Regions from separate parts of the Streptomyces sp. NPDC059567 genome, predicted to be linked through region 1. Evidence: riboswitches for the same ligand, from Rfam matches in the RefSeq annotation. Region 1 holds a riboswitch; each other region holds the start of a gene.
The links. A riboswitch is a leader RNA that binds a small molecule or an ion and turns the genes downstream of it on or off. The one in region 1 is predicted to bind thiamine pyrophosphate.
Positions count from the first base shown of each region.

Region 2: linked by a shared signal. The riboswitch ahead of thiC (phosphomethylpyrimidine synthase ThiC) and the one ahead of ACFVZW_RS01515 (thiamine ABC transporter substrate binding subunit) in region 1 are both predicted to bind thiamine pyrophosphate.
Region 3: linked by a shared signal. The riboswitch ahead of thiO (glycine oxidase ThiO) and the one ahead of ACFVZW_RS01515 (thiamine ABC transporter substrate binding subunit) in region 1 are both predicted to bind thiamine pyrophosphate.

Region 1 covers NZ_JBHWBS010000002.1:15,413-20,817, reverse strand. The annotation lists gene ACFVZW_RS01520 (ABC transporter permease) at 1-431, opposite strand, end outside; gene ACFVZW_RS01515 (thiamine ABC transporter substrate binding subunit) at 470-1,549, opposite strand; TPP riboswitch at 1,636-1,741, opposite strand; gene rlmN (23S rRNA (adenine(2503)-C(2))-methyltransferase RlmN) at 1,771-2,877, opposite strand; gene ACFVZW_RS01505 (SRPBCC family protein) at 3,252-3,710, opposite strand; gene ACFVZW_RS01500 (MFS transporter) at 3,869-5,405, opposite strand, start outside.
Region 2 covers NZ_JBHWBS010000014.1:60,906-66,310, reverse strand. The annotation lists gene ACFVZW_RS09965 (hypothetical protein) at 139-978, shown strand; gene thiC (phosphomethylpyrimidine synthase ThiC) at 1,062-2,834, opposite strand; TPP riboswitch at 2,828-2,974, opposite strand; gene ACFVZW_RS09955 (YibE/F family protein) at 3,046-4,386, shown strand; gene ACFVZW_RS09950 (SsgA family sporulation/cell division regulator) at 4,423-4,857, opposite strand; gene ACFVZW_RS09945 (IclR family transcriptional regulator) at 4,995-5,405, opposite strand, start outside.
Region 3 covers NZ_JBHWBS010000099.1:18,238-23,642, reverse strand. The annotation lists gene ACFVZW_RS30910 (Rv2175c family DNA-binding protein) at 1-283, opposite strand, end outside; gene ACFVZW_RS30905 (NAD(P)/FAD-dependent oxidoreductase) at 328-1,542, opposite strand; gene ACFVZW_RS30900 (hypothetical protein) at 1,571-1,912, opposite strand; TPP riboswitch at 1,967-2,079, shown strand; gene thiO (glycine oxidase ThiO) at 2,077-3,234, shown strand; gene thiS (sulfur carrier protein ThiS) at 3,231-3,443, shown strand; gene ACFVZW_RS30885 (thiazole synthase) at 3,449-4,243, shown strand; gene pknB (Stk1 family PASTA domain-containing Ser/Thr kinase) at 4,335-5,405, shown strand, end outside.

The DNA of each region.
Region 1 (5,405 bases):
ACGGTCCGTACGACGACGGCGTAGTTGAAGAACACATGGGCGATCAGGATCGCCCACACGGTGGTGTCGAGCCGCATGCCCCACAGTTCGTCGAGGAGCCCGCCTCGCCCGACAAGCGCCAGGAAGGCCGTACCGACCATGACGGTCGGCATCACGAAGGGCACGGTGACGACGGCGCGCAGCAGCCCCTTGCCGGGAAAGTCGAAGCGGGCGAAGACATACGCGCCGGGCAGCGCGATCAGCAGGGTCAGCCCGGTGGAGGCGAGCGCCTGCCAGAGCGTGAACCAGAGTACGTCGAGGATCTCGGGCCGGCTCAGCGTCTCGCCGAACCGGCCGAACTGCCACGCCCCGTCGACCCGCAGCCCGCGCTCGACGATCGAGACGACGGGCCAGGCGAAGAAGAGCGCGAAGAAGGCGGCGGGCACGACCATCAGGCCGAGCCGCGCCGCGCTTCCCCTGCGGTCGGGAACTACTTCAGAACGAGCGACGACCACTGCTGGATCCACTGGTCACGGTTCTCGGCGATCTTCGCGGGCGCCATCGTCTGCGGCTTGTCGATCACCACACCATGCTTCGTGAAGAGCTCCGGCAGGGTGGCGTCCTCGGCCACCGGGTTGACGAACATCTGCAGCGGCATGTCGTCCTGGAACTTCTTGGAGATCAGGAAGTCGATCAGCGCCTTGCCGCCCTCGGGGTTCTTCGCCCCGTTCAGCAGCCCGGCGAACTCGGTCTGCCGGAAGCAGGTGCCGGTGGAGACCCCGGTGGGGGCTTCCTTGGGCTGCGGCTCGGAGTAGAGGACCTCGACCGGCGGGCTGGAGGCGTACGAGACGACCAGCGGCCGGTCCCCCTTGGCCTTCTTGCCGCCGGCGGAGCCGGAGAACTCCTGGTTGTAGGCGAGCTCCCAGCTGTCGACGGTCTTCACGCCGTTGGCCTTGAGCTTCTTCCAGTAGTCCTGCCAGCCGTCGTCGCCGTACTGGGCGGCGGTGCCGAGCAGGAAGCCGAGGCCCGGGGAGGAACGCTCGGGGTTCTCCACGACCAGCAGGTCCTTGTACGCGGGCTTCGCCAGGTCGTCGAAGGTCTGCGGGGGTGCGAGCTTCTTGTCCGCGAAGTACTTCTTGTCGTAGTTGACGCAGATGTCACCGGAGTCGATCGGGGTGACCCGGTGCTCCTTGTCGAGCTGGACCTCGGTCGGGATCCGGTCCAGGCCCTTCGCCTCGTACGGGACGAAGATCCCGTTGTCGAGCGCGCGGGACAGCAGGGTGTTGTCGACGCCGAAGAAGACGTCGCCCTGCGGGGATCCCTTGGTCAGGATCTCCTTGTTGACGGCCTCGCCGGCGTCGCCGCTCTTGAGGACCTTGACCGTGAAGCCGGTCTGCTTGGTGAACTCCGCCAGCACCTCCTTGGAGGCGTTGAAGGAGTCGTGGCTCACGAGGGTCACGGTCTTCGGGGTGGGCGCGCCGGACTTGCCCGCCGCGTCCCGGACGTCCTCGGTGCCGCACGCGGCGAGCGTGGTGACGCCGAGCGCGGCGACGATCGCCGCGGCGGCCATCTTCTTGGTGCTCACTGGAATTCCTCCTGGGTGTGACCAGGAAGAGACGCGGCCCTGCCGACCGTGAGGCGGGCAGGGCGCAACAGCTCGAGTTACGACCGAACTTCCTACCCAGAATGACCTGGGCGAGGTTCAGAGGGTCTGCGGTCCTGACCGCACTCTCAGCGCTGTGGCGCTCCCCTGTCGGAATATGGAGATGTGTTCGAGCACAGAGTACAAGGTCAGCGCTCGGACGCCGCCAGCTGTCCACAGGCACCGTCGATCTCCTGACCGCGGGTGTCACGGACGGTGACCGGGACGCCATGGGCGGCGATGGCCTCGACGAACGCCTTCTCGTCCTCGGGACGGGAGGCGGTCCACTTCGACCCGGGCGTCGGGTTCAGCGGAATCAGGTTGACGTGCACCCGCTTGCCCTTGAGCAGCCGCCCGAGGAGGTCGCCGCGCCACGCCTGGTCGTTGATGTCGCGGATCAGGGCGTACTCGATGGAGATCCGGCGGCCGGACTTCTCCGCGTACTCCCACGCGGCGTCGAGGACCTCGCGGACCTTCCAGCGCGTGTTGACGGGCACGAGGGTGTCGCGCAGCTCGTCGTCGGGGGCGTGCAGGGAGACGGCGAGCCGGCACTTGAAGCCCTCGTCGGCGAAGCGCAGCATCGCGGGCACCAGACCGACGGTGGAGACGGTGATCCCGCGCTGGGACAGGCCGAGGCCGTCCGGCTCGGGGTCGGTCAGCCGGCGGATGGCGCCGACGACCCGCTTGTAGTTGGCGAGCGGCTCACCCATGCCCATGAAGACGATGTTGCTGAGCCGCGCGGGCCCGCCGGGCACCTCGCCGTCGCGCAGGGCGCGCATCCCGTCGACGATCTGGTGCACGATCTCGGCGGTCGACAGGTTCCGGTCGAGACCGGCCTGTCCGGTGGCGCAGAACGGGCAGTTCATCCCGCAGCCGGCCTGCGAGGAGATGCACATGGTGACCCGGTCCGGGTACCGCATCAGCACGGACTCGACGAGCGTGCCGTCGTGCAGCTTCCACAAGGTCTTACGGGTGGTGTCGTCGTCGCACGAGATGTGCCGGACCACGGACATCAGGTCGGGCAGCAGCTCGCCCTGCAGCTTCTCGCGCGAGGACGCGGGGATGTCGGTCCACTCGGCGGGGTCGTGGGCGTACCGCGCGAAGTAGTGCGTGGACAGCTGCTTGGCGCGGAACGGCTTCTCGCCGATCGCGGCGACGGCCTCCTTGCGCTCGGCGGGCGTGAGGTCGGCGAGGTGCCGCGGCGGCTTCTTGGCTCCGCGGGGGGCGACGAAAGTGAGTTCTCCGGGCTTGGGCATGGTGGTACCAGTGTCGCAGACGCGCACGCATGACTCGGGGCGGTCGCGGCGGGCCCCGCACCGCGTGCCGCCGGGGCCGTCGGCGGCGGGCCCGCACGGCGGAAACCCTCGCGGCCGGAGCCGCACGGAGGGCGCCTTCGCCCCGCCCGTCGCATGCGACCGGGCCGTCGGCGGCGGGCCCGTACGGCGGAGGCCACTCCGCCGGTCCCGCACCGCGGGCGCCCTTGCACTGCCCGTCCCACGCGGCCGGAGCCGCACGGCCCGTCCCGGCACGGCCGGGCCGTCGTCGGCGGGCCCCCACGGCCGAGGCCTCGTGGCCCGTCCCGCACCGCGTGCCGCCGGGGCGGGGCCGTCGGCGGCGGGCCCCGCGGCCGTCAGACGGCCTGGACCGTGTGTTCGGCGTGCTCCTGCACCGCGATCCTCGCCAGCTTCGTCAGCATCATGCCGTTGCGGACGGCGACGAGGTAGTCCACGGGAAGCCCGTGCATACGGATGCCCGGGCCCCGGAGGGGATGCCAGTCGAGGGTGAAGAGCGTGTGCTCGCCCCAGGGGAGCAAGGTCATGGCGATACGGGCCGCACCGAAGGGCTCCGCCTTCGCCTCCAGCTCCAGGCGCCGCTCCCGCTCGCAGATGCGGACGACGACCGTGTCGTCGAGGGTGAAGGGGCCGCCGCCGACCCGGACCTTCAGTCGGGCGCCCACGTCCGGCCAGTGCGGGTCCGCCGCCAGGACCTGCTGGGTTCCCGTGACCCACTCCCCGTAACGGTGGCCGTTGGACAGCAGCCGCCAGACCTCCGACGGCGTGCTCAGGATCAGACGGCGGTTCCGGGCCATGCCGATCACGCTCCTTCCGGACGGTACGGCCGCCACGGGCTCGCCGTCCGGCGCCCTGGGCCTCACCCCCAGCCTCACGCCGACCGCTCGCCCCCGCCCTCCGGCAGGTCCGAACGGCTTCCTCGCCGGTCGCCGCGCACAGCGACGACACGTGCCCGTCAGGGCCGCGGCGAGCCGGGCTGCGTGGAAGGGATGCGCGGGGTGAAGAACAGCGCCACGGCCGAGGAGAGGGCGAGGATCGCCAGCGCGGCCCGCAGGCCGTCCAGGCGCGCGGCGGCGTTCGCGTCCAGGGCGGCCTGCGTCACCTCCGGGCTGGTACCCGCCTCGTCGAGAGCCGTCTTGAGCTGGGCGTCCGAGAGGAACGGAACGCCGCTCTGGAGCTCGACGGCGGCCTGGTTCTTGACCTCGGCCGGAATCGCCGCGTTCTGCTCGACGCTGGTCAGGAACGAGGACGTGAGCGCGGCGATCAGCAGCGACCCGGCCAGCGCCGTACCGATCGAGGCACCGAGGTTGGTGACGGCGTTCTGGATACCGCCGACCTCCGCGCTCTTGCTGTCCGGTACGGCGGACACGGTGACCGAACCGAGCTGCGAGGCCAGCGCGCCCATGCCGAGCCCGATCAGCAGGAGGGGGACCGTGACGATCTCCGCGCCGGCGTCGGCGTCCAGCGCGGCCATCAGGGCGACCGCGCCCGCGAGCAGCGCGAGCACCCCGAGCCGTACCACCCGCCGCGGCGAGACGTCCGGGAAGAAACGCGGAATCAGGACCGCCGCTGCCAGCAGGGTCACCGACAGCGGCAGGATGCGCGCCCCGGTCATGAGCGCGGACAGGCCCAGCGCGACGGACAGATAGAGGGGTACGACGAAGAAGACACCCATCTGGACGAGGTACTGGAAGAAGAACATCGTCAGACCGCCGGTGAGCTGCTTGTTCCGCAACACGGTCGGGTCGACGAGCGGCTCCCGGTCGCGGCGCACGAGCCGCGCCTCCCAGCGGAGGAAGAGCCACACCAGCAGCAGGCCCGCCAGCATCATCCACACGACCATCGACACACCGAGCCACGAGGGTGCGTCGGGCTTCGGCCGGAACCAGCCCCACTCGTCCGAGCGGAGCACTCCGTAGACGAAGACCCCCAGCCCCAGCGCGGACAGCGCGGCGCCGACAAGGTCGATCCGACGGCGCTCCTCGCCCACGGTGTCCGCGATTCGGCGGGCGAACACCAGGATGACGAGCACCACCAGGACCTCGCCGGCGAAGACCCAGCGCCAGGAGAAGTACGTCGTGGCGACGCCTCCGATGAGCGGTCCCAGAGCGATGGCCACCGCCCCGGCGGCCGCCACGATGCCGTACGCCGCCGCGCGCCGCTCCGTGGCGAAGTTGCCGGCCACCAGGGCCACGATCGCCGGCATGATGAGCGCCGCCCCGATGCCCTCCAGGAACGACCAGCCGAACAGCAGCACGGGAAGGTTCGGTGCCAGCGCCGTGGTGAGGGACCCGCAGCCGTAGACGACACAACCGATCATGAACGCGCGCTTACGGCCGATCAGCGCCCCGACCTTGCCCCCGGGGATCATGAACATCGCCATCACCAGCGTGTACGCCGTGATGGCGCCCTGGATCCCGGTGACCGTGGTCCCGACGTCGTCGGCCACCGTCGCGATCGAGACGTTCATGACGGAGCTGTCGAGCGCCATC
Region 2 (5,405 bases), on a different contig from region 1:
GGAAGTCGATTTCGGGAAACCCCCTGTCACCCTGTGCCGTAACCGCAATACCATCGGATCATCCGTAGCAGGCTCTCCTCCGTTTCCGCCCAACTGCCCGTTTCCCACGGTCAACCAGGCCTTACGGAGCATCGGGGGATGCACATGAACGTGGCTCCGCACCTGCTGACCGAGGACCGCGCCGAGTACGAGCGCATCCTCGGCGACGCACTGCGAAACGCGCACGACCGTCCGGATCTCGCCGAGGTCGGGAAACGGCTCACGTCCGAACAGCTGCGCTCGATGGCCATGAGCGCGACGGCGCTGATCACCGCGGCCGCCGCGGTGGAGTACGACCACTTCGTCAAGGTCCGCGCGGAAGGCCGTGCGACAGGCGGTACGAGTGTGATGGACGCCGTTCTCGTGGCGGAAGGGGACGGCGGAGCGAGCACGGGCCCCGGCGCGGGCATCGTCGCGGTCCTCACGGTCCTCGCACCGGTGCTCTCGGGCACAGCAGCGGTGATATTCCTGCTGGTCGGGGCCGTTCTGAAGGTGCTGGCACCCACACTCGTGTTCGCCGACACGCTGCTGACGGCGGCCTGGTTCTTCGGCGCCGTCGCCGCAGCCGGGCTGCTCTGCGCGGCCGTCGGCCTCCTTGTGACGGCGCTGCGCAACCGCTCCACCGAAGTGGCCGCGGGCCCCGGGGCCGGCGGTGAACCGGACGACGAACTGTCCCGGGCCCGCGACGCCTGGCGCCGCGCCCTGCTGGAACGCGGCATCCTGCCGTTCCTGCGGGAGGCCCTGGCCGACCCCGCCGCACACCCGGCCCCGCCCCTGCCGCCGCAGCCCTCGGAGCGTAAGGACCGCATACCGAAGATCGGCTACAGCGGACCGGACTTCTCGAGTCCGAGCGAGGGAGCCTCGGGCAGCCGTCCCAGGTTCAGCAGCCCGGACTTCACGAGCCCGGAGTTCGGCCCCCCGGAGCACCGGCCGGAGTGATCCGGGGAACGCCACGGCGGGCACGCCCCGCACGACCCCCCGTGGCCGTGCGGTCCGTACCCGCCCCGTACGTACCGATGCGGCTACTCCGCCAGCGGGAGGTACACGCGGTTGCCGGCGGCCGCGAACTCCTTGGACTTCTCCGCCATCCCGGCCTGGATCTCCTCGGACTGGAGGTCGCCGCCGTGCTCGCGCCGGATGTCCTGCGAGATCTTCATCGAGCAGAACTTCGGACCGCACATCGAGCAGAAGTGCGCGGTCTTCGCGGGCTCCGCCGGCAGCGTCTCGTCGTGGAACTCACGCGCCGTGTCCGGGTCGAGCGCCAGGTTGAACTGGTCCTCCCAGCGGAACTCGAAGCGCGCGTCCGACAGCGCGTCGTCCCACTCCTGCGCCCCCGGGTGCCCCTTGGCCAGGTCGGCCGCGTGCGCCGCGATCTTGTACGTGATGACACCGGTCTTCACGTCGTCGCGGTTGGGCAGGCCCAGGTGCTCCTTGGGCGTGACGTAGCAGAGCATCGCGGTGCCCCACCAGGCGATCATCGCGGCGCCGATGCCCGAGGTGATGTGGTCGTACGCCGGCGCGACGTCCGTGGTCAGCGGGCCGAGGGTGTAGAACGGCGCCTCCTCGCAGATCTCCTGCTGGAGGTCGATGTTCTCCTTGATCTTGTGCATCGGGACATGGCCCGGGCCCTCGATCATCGTCTGCACGTTGTGGCGCTTGGCGATCGTGTTGAGCTCGCCGAGCGTCTTCAGCTCCGCGAACTGCGCCGCGTCGTTGGCGTCCGCGATCGAGCCGGGGCGCAGACCGTCGCCGAGCGAGTACGTGACGTCGTACGTCGCGAGGATCTCGCAGAGCTCCTCGAAGTTCGTGTAGAGGAAGTTCTCCTTGTGGTGCGCGAGGCACCAGGCGGCCATGATCGAGCCGCCGCGCGAGACGATGCCGGTCTTGCGGCGGGCGGTCAGCGGCACGTACGGCAGCAGCACGCCGGCGTGGACCGTCATGTAGTCGACGCCCTGCTCGGCCTGCTCGATGACCGTGTCCTTGTAGATCTCCCAGGTCAGCTCCTCGGCCTTGCCGTCGACCTTCTCCAGGGCCTGGTAGAGCGGCACGGTGCCGATCGGCACGGGGGAGTTGCGCAGCACCCACTCACGGGTGGTGTGGATGTTGCGGCCGGTGGACAGGTCCATGACCGTGTCCGCGCCCCACTTGGTCGCCCACGTCATCTTCTCCACCTCCTCCTCGATGGAGGAGGTGACGGCGGAGTTGCCGATGTTGGCGTTGACCTTCACCAGGAACCGCTTGCCGATGATCATCGGCTCGATCTCCGGGTGGTTGACGTTGGCCGGGAGCACCGCGCGCCCTGCGGCGATCTCCTCCCGTACGACCTCGGGGGAGACGTTCTCGCGGATCGCGACGTACTCCATCTCCGGGGTGATCTCGCCCCGGCGGGCGTACGCGAGCTGGGTCACCGCCGCCCCGTCGCGGCCCCGGCGGGGCTGGCGGGGGCGGCCGGGGAAGACCGCGTCGAGGTTCTTGAGGCCACCACGCGGCGAGGTGTGCTTGATGCCGTCGTCCTCGGGACGGACGGGGCGGCCCGCGTACTCCTCGGTGTCGCCGCGGCTGATGATCCAGTTCTCGCGCAGCGGCGGAAGGCCCCGCCGTACGTCGGTGTCGATGGTGGGGTCGGTGTACGGGCCGGACGTGTCGTACAGCGTCACGTCCTTGCCGTTGGTGAGGTGCACCTGACGGACGGGCACTCGGAGGTCGGGGCGCGAGCCCTCGACGTATCCCTTGTGCCAGCCCGGCTTGCGCTCGTCCTGGCTGGTGGCAGGCGTGCGTGCATCCTGAATGGTCATGAGACCGATCTCCCTACGCCGGCATTACCCGGTAACAGGTTCGGCGGTCGGCGCAGCCTCCTCCCGTACGTACATCAGTACGCGCGTACGGTGATCAGCGCCCTCTCAGCCCGGTGCTCCGAGCTCCCGCGTGTGCAAAGGTGCCACCACGCTAGCGTCAACCCGGGCGTGCTGAACAGTGGGCCCCCGTCGTTCTTGCGATGATCTGTCGGTGACTTCCTCGCAGCAGACCCCGGAACCCGATGGACACGATGCCCATGGGGACGCGGGCCACGGGCACGGCCACAGCCACAGCCACGGCCCGGCGGCGCCGGTCTCCCGGCATCTGCGCAGAGTCATCGCCGCGGTCCTGATCCCGTTCGCCGCGGCCGTGGTGGTCGGACTCGTCGTGCTGTGGCCGGGCGGCGTGCCGGAGCACGAGCGCACCGGCGTCGGCTTCGACCGGCAGACCTACGCGGGCGAGGTCGCCTCGGTCGAGAAGGTCGACTGCAAGGATGTGAACGCCGCGCAGGTCCCGCCGACCGAGGACCCCTCCACGCCCCAGGGCCGTGAGGCCGCCAACGCCCAGCAGGGGCAGTGCGAGAAGGCGACGATCGAGGTCACCGACGGCCCCGACAAGGGCCGTACCTTCGTCGAGATCGTGCAGCCGGACGCGCCGCGTCAACTGGACGAGGGGCAGGGCGTGGTGGTGGCGTACGCCCCCGACGCCCCACGCGATCTGCAGTACTCGGTGACTGATGTGAACCGCAAGGTTCCGCTGACGGTCCTGGCGCTGATCTTCGCGCTCGTGGTCGTGCTCGTCGGCCGGATGCGCGGGGTGATGGCCCTGATCTCGCTCGCCATCAGCTTCCTGATCCTGACCCTCTTCATCCTGCCGGCGATCCTTCAGGGGTCGAATCCGCTGGTGGTGGCGGTGGTCGGGTCGAGCGCGATCATGCTCATCGCGCTCTACATGTGCCACGGCCTGTCGGCGCGCACCTCGGTCGCGGTGCTCGGGACCCTGATCTCGCTGCTGCTGATCGGGCTGCTCGGCTCGTATTTCATCAGCTGGGCGTCGCTCAGCGGCAACACGGACGACAACACCGGTCTGATCCACGGCCTGTACCCGGACATCGACATGTCCGGTCTGCTGCTCGCGGGCATCATCATCGGTTCGCTCGGTGTCCTCGACGATGTGACGGTGACGCAGACCTCGGCGGTGTGGGAGCTGCACCAGGCCGATCCCCGTATGGGGCCCCGGGCGTTGTACCGGGCCGGGATCCGGATCGGCCGCGACCACATCGCGTCCGTGGTGAACACACTGGTCCTTGCCTACGCCGGTGCGGCCCTGCCCCTGTTGCTGCTCTTCACCATCGCGCAGAGCAGTGTGGGGACGGTGGCCAACAGCGAGTTGGTCGCGGAGGAGATCGTCCGGACGCTCGTGGGGTCGATCGGTCTGGTGGCCTCGGTGCCGGTCACGACCGCGCTGGCCGCCCTGGTGGTCTCCGCAGACCGGCCGGGCGATCCGGAGAAGCGTTCGTCCAGGGGTGGACGCCGGCGTCGGGCGAAGTGACTGGTCCGGGGCCGTTTCGGCGGGCCCGGGGGGCGTTCAGCCCGCGTTCTCCTCCGCCAGAATCCGGCCGAGCGCGGCTTCCAGGTTGTCCTCGAAGTCGCCCAGCGTCCGTTCCTGACCGAGGGGAACCAGCTTGTCCGTACGGTCGAGGAAGGCGACGAGCGGCGGAGCGCTGGCCCGGAACAGGGCGCGGTCGCCGCCGACCTGGAGCCGGATGGAGACGTCCGAGAGCGCCTCGGGATCGGTCGGCGCGATGTGCACATCGCCGTCGCCGCTCGGCCGGTTGATCCCGTCCAGCAGCAGTTCCCGCCCGAACGCCCAGGTCACCGGCGCGTCTCCGGGGAGATGGAAGGTCATCCGCACCGCGTAGGGATCCCGGGTCTCGTACCGGAGTTCCACCGGGATCCTGAAGGCGAGCTCCTCGGAGACGAGGAAGCTCATCAGGACCTCGGCCTGGACCGACTCTCGCATCTTGTACCCCGCAGTAGATGAAGCAGTTGTGTGCACACGGCTACTGAAGCTGTGATCGAAACGGCCAGGAATGATCCCCCATGGCCCTGTTGACGCAATCGTGCTGTAAGCGCTAGCGGATCACAAGGAGTGATTTTTCAGATACTGATAGAGAAAGCGAAGGAGCTGAAGAGCCTTCCGATCTCATTCTGTAGTCGAGCGACTGCGGGCAGCAACCGTTCTTCCTGGTGAAGGGGTACGGAAATCGCCATCGCGGCCGCCGTGGACCCCGCAGTGATGGGGATCGCGGCACAAACTGTGCCCAGCGCATATTCCTGACGCTCTACCAGGGGCTCCATTCGCCCCATACCGCCCAAACGCTCCAAAAGCACCTGCCGGTTACGCACCGTGTACGGAGTGATGGCTTTCACCGGATGGCGGTCGAGGTGGTCTTGACGACTCTTCAGATCCAGTTGACTGAGCAGACACTGGCCGATCGCATGGGCGTGGCCGGTCTCGCGGAAGTCGGCCCACTCGTCCACGGCGGGGGCGGAGGGGGTGTCGGCGAC
Region 3 (5,405 bases), on a different contig from region 1:
TCGGGTCGGGAGTGAAGAGCCACTCCAGCATCTCTTCGTCGGTGAAGCCGTCGTCCTTCAGGAGCGTCAGGGTCCCGGAGAGGCCCTTGACCACCTTGTCGCCGTCGATGAAGGCGGCGGGCACCTGAAGCGCCTTGTTCTCACCGCGGCGTACGGCGATGAGCTGGCCCTCCTTGACCAGCTGCCGCACGCGCGTCACCTCGACATCGAGCATTTCCGCGATGTCGGGAAGGTAGAGCCAGGCGGGGACGAGAGCATCGGTTCTTGCGTCAATCTCGGTCACGTGGACAAGCCTGCCATCCCGGACTGACAGCCGGTAGTCGAGCCCTACAGGACCGCCGCCTTCAGGGGGACGGAAGGGTCCGCGGCCCGCTCCGGATCGATCCGGGTGCCGGACTCGATCAGCTTGCGGCCCTGGGCCAGGTCGCGGGGGCGTCCGACGGCGAGCAGGGCGACCAGGGCGCCGTCGCGCAGCCAGAGGGCCGACCAGGAGGGTCCGGCCGGGTCGCCGCGCCGGAGCAGTTCCGCGTCGTCTCCATGGTGCCCGGCGTACTGCACGAAGCGGCCGAACTGCTCGGACCAGAAGTAGGGCACCGGGTCGTACGGCCGGGGGGCCTCGCCGATGATGTCGGCCGCGACGGTGCGCGGGCCCTGGAGCGCGTTGTCCCAGTGGTGGACCAGGAGGCGGCGGCCGTAGCGGGCGGAGGGGAAGGAGGCGCAGTCGCCGACGGCGTACACGTCGGGCAGGGAGGTGCGCAGCCGCTCGTCGGCGGTGATGGAGCCGTCCGCGTCGCGGGCGATGCCGGAGTCGGCGAGCCAGCCGGTGGCGGGGCGGGCGCCGATGCCGACGACGACCGCCTCGGCCGGCAGCCGGCGGCCGTCGGCCAGGAGGACCGTGCCGGGTTCGACGGCGGCCACGCGCGCGTGGGTGAGGAGTTCGGCGCCGCTCTCCTCGTACCACTGCGCCATCGGGGCGGTGACCTCGACGGGGAGCGCGCCTGCGAGCGGCCGGTCGGCGGCCTCCACGACGATGACGGCGCACCCCGCCTGGCGTGCGGCGGTGGCGAACTCGGCGCCGATCCAGCCGGCACCGACCACCACGATGTCGTGGCGCCGCTCCAGGACGGGCTTGAGGCGGGCGGCGTCGTCGAGGGTGCGCAGCAGATGGACGCCGGGCACGCCCTCGGTGCCGGGCAGGGTGACCGGCTCGGCACCGGTGGCGACGACCAGGACGTCGTACGGGACGGGTCCGGCCTCGGTGTCGACCTCGTGGTCCTCGGCGCGCAGCCCGGTGACGTCGAGGCCGAGGCGCAGTTCGATGGCGAGGGCCTCGAAGTCGACGTCGAAGGCGGAGTCCTCGGCCTTGCCGAGGAGCACGGCCTTGGAGAGGGGCGGCCGGTCGTAGGGCTGGTGCGGCTCGGCACCGATGAGGGTGACCGGGCCGGTGAAGCCCTGTTCGCGCAGGGCGACGGCGGTCTGCACCCCCGCCATGCCGGCGCCCACGATCACGACCCGCTGTTGTGCCTGCTTCTGCTCGCTCACCCGATCACCTTAACGATCTGACGCACCGTCAGGAAGGCAGCTGTTCCACCACACTGGTGCCGGAGCCCTCCTGGGACTCCCATGCCCAGGTCTCCTCCAGCCGAACGCGCCCGTCCGGCAGCTCCACCACCGTCGAGACGCAATGCCCGGAAGAGGTGGATCCGTCCTGCTTCAACTGGACGTAGCGGAAGTCGAGACGGTCCCCCGCGCGCGTGCCGACGAGGTTCCCGCGGACCACGTCCCCGCCCGCGTACTCGGCCCAGATCCGGCCGCCCTCCTCGTGGTACGTGAAGCGGGTGCGCGTGCCCACCTGGCCGGGGGCCTGGTCGGCGACGGGCGCGAGGACGAGTCCGTCAAGGGATCGGGCCACGGCGGAGGCTCCCTTACTGGGCGTCGGGGGCGGGGGTTAGTCTGACCGTCAACGTAGAGCACTCGCGGGAGCCCGGACGCACCGGGCTGAGAGGGAGGCTGGCCGGCCTCCGACCGTACGAACCTGATCCGGGTCATGCCGGCGAAGGGAGGGGCTGGACGCCCATGTCGCGTACATCCGACGTCCTCGTCATCGGGGGCGGAATCATCGGTCTGGTCACGGCCTGGCGGGCCGCGCAGCGCGGGCTGCGCACCGCGGTCGTCGACCCGGAACCGGGCGGCGGTGCCGCCCGCGTGGCGGCCGGGATGCTGGCCGCCGTCACCGAGCTCCACTACGGCGAGGAGACCCTGCTCGCCCTCAACCTCGCCTCCGCGCGCCGCTATCCCGGCTTCGTCGCCGAGCTCCGGGACGCCACCGGACACGACGTGGGCTACCGCGCCTGCGGCACGCTCGCCGTCGCGCTCGACGCCGACGACCGGGCGCATCTGCGCGAACTGCACGCCCTGCAGACCCGCTGCGGCCTGGAGTCGGAGTGGCTCAGCGGCCGTGACTGCCGTCGTCTGGAGCCGATGCTGGCCCCCGGCGTGCGCGGCGGCCTGCGGGTCGACGGCGACCACCAGGTCGATCCGCGCAGGCTCGCCGCCGCGCTGGTCACCGCCTGCGAGCGGGCCGGTGTGGTCTTCCACCGCGCCCTCGCGGAGCGGCTGACCGTCGTACGGGACCGGGCGGCGGGCGTGCTGCTCGCCGGGGGCGAGGCGCTCGAAGCGGACCAGGTCGTGCTGGCCGCGGGCAGCCTCAGCGGCCGGCTCGCCGGCGTACCGGACGATGCGCTTCCGCCCGTACGCCCCGTCAAGGGGCAGGTGCTGCGGCTGACCGTGCCGGGGGCGTACGCGCCGTTCCTGTCGCGAACCGTCCGGGCGGTCGTGCGCGGCAGCCACGTCTATCTGGTGCCGCGCGAGAACGGCGAGCTGGTGGTCGGCGCGACCAGCGAGGAACTGGGCTGGGACACCACCGTCACGGCGGGCGGGGTCTACGAGCTGCTGCGCGACGCCCACGAGCTGGTGCCGGGCATCACCGAGCTGCCGCTCACCGAGACCCGCGCCGGCCTGCGGCCCGGCTCCCCGGACAACGCGCCGCTGCTCGGCCCGACCGCCCTGCCCGGCCTGCGGCTGGCGACGGGGCACTACCGCAACGGGGTCCTGCTCACCCCCGTCACCGGCGATGTGATGGCCGACCTCCTCACCACCGGCGTGCTTCCGGACGAGGCCCGCCCCTTCACCCCCCGCCGCTTCTCCCCCGTACGTCAGGAGCAGCACGTATGAACGACTCGACGAACGTCTCCGTCAACGGCGAGGCGCGTGTCCTCGCCGCGCCCACGACCCTCGACGCGCTGGTCGCGACGCTGACGCCGGCGCCGTCCGGCGTGGCCGCGGCCGTCAACGAGACGGTCGTGCCGCGCAGCCAGTGGTCCGCGACCCTCCTCGGCGAGGGCGACCGGGTCGAGGTCCTCACTGCCGTGCAGGGGGGCTGAGCACGATGTCCGACGACACCTTCCTCCTCGGCGGTACGGAGCTCTCCTCGCGTCTGATCATGGGCACGGGCGGCGCCCCGAGCCTGGACGTCCTCGAACGCTCCCTGATCGCCAGCGGCACCGAGCTCACCACCGTCGCCATGCGGCGTCTCGACCCGACCGTGCAGGGCTCGGTCCTGTCCGTGCTGAACCGGCTCTCCATCCGCGTCCTGCCGAACACGGCGGGCTGCTTCACGGCGGGCGAGGCCGTCCTGACGGCGCGGCTCGCCCGGGAGGCGCTGGGCACCGACTGGATCAAGCTGGAGGTCGTCGCCGACGAGCGGACCCTGCTGCCCGATCCGATCGAGCTGCTCGACGCGGCGGAGACGCTGGTGGACGACGGCTTCACGGTCCTGCCGTACACCAACGACGACCCGGTCCTGGCGCGGAAGCTGGAGGACGTGGGGTGCGCGGCGATCATGCCGCTGGGCTCGCCGATCGGCTCGGGGCTCGGGATCCGCAACCCGCACAACTTCCAGCTGATCGTGGAGCGGGCCGGGGTGCCGGTGATCCTGGACGCGGGTGCCGGGACGGCCTCGGACGCCGCCCTGGCGATGGAGCTGGGGTGCGCGGCGGTCATGCTGGCGTCGGCGGTGACCCGGGCGCAGGAGCCGGTGCTGATGGCGGAGGGGATGCGGCACGCGGTGGAGGCGGGCCGGCTGGCGTGGCGGGCGGGCCGGATCCCGCGCCGCCACTTCGCGGAGGCCTCGTCCCCGACGGAGGGCCGCGCGGCCCTGGACCCGGAGCGGCCGGCGTTCTGACGGCCGGCGGACCGGTCCCGCACGTCACAGCTGTGCTGCGGTAGCGGCCGGTGGGGACGGGGTGTCCTCACCGGCTCGTAAACTCAAGGCCGTGGACACGACCCTTCATGACCCCCTCGTCGGGCAGCTGCTCGACGACCGCTACCGCGTCGACGCGCGCATCGCCGTCGGCGGGATGGCCACGGTCTACCGGGCCGTCGACACCCGACTCGACCGGGTGCTCGCGCTCAAGGTGATGCATCCGGACCTCGCCACCGACGCCACCTTCGTGGAGCGGTTCATCCGCGAGGCGAAGTCCGTGGCGCGGCTCTCGCACCCGAACGTCGTCGGGGTCTTCGACCAGGGAGCGGACGGCGCGTACGTCTATCTCGCCATGGAGTACGTCGCCGGGTGCACCCTGCGCGACGTGCTGCGCGAGCGCGGGGCGCTCCAGCCCCGGGCGGCGCTCGACATCCTGGAGCCGGTGCTCGCCGCACTGGGCGCCGCGCACCGGGCCGGGTTCGTGCACCGGGACATGAAGCCGGAGAACGTCCTGATAGGGGACGACGGCCGGGTCAAGGTCGCCGACTTCGGTCTCGTACGGGCCGTGGGCTCGGCCACGAACACCACCGGCTCCGTCCTCGGCACCGTGTCGTACCTCGCCCCCGAGCAGATCGAGCACGGCACGGCGGACACCCGCGCCGACGTGTACGCCTGCGGTGTCGTCCTGTACGAGATGCTGACGGGCGGGAAGCCGCACTCCGGGGACACCCCCGCGCAGGTCCTCTACCAGCACCTGAACACCGACGTCCCGGCCCCGTCCGCCGTCGTCCCCGGTCTCGCCCTCGAACTGGACGAGCTGGTGGCGACCGCGACCGCCCGCAACCCCGACGTCCGCCCCTACGACGCCGTCGCACTCCTCGCCCTGACCAGGGAGGCCCGCTCGGCGCTCGGGGACGAGCAGCTGGACGCGGTCCCGCCGCAGGCGCACCGGGAGGACACCACGGGCGCCGAGGACCGGACCAGCGTCATCCCCCGGACCCTGCCCGCGGAGACCGAGCAGCCGGTGCAGCACACCAGCCGGCTGACGATGCCGCCGCCCGAGCCCCGGCCGGAGTCCCGGCGCGCTCCGCGCCGCCCCCGCGGCCCTCTGCTCGTCCTGGCGGCCGTCCTGCTCGCCCTC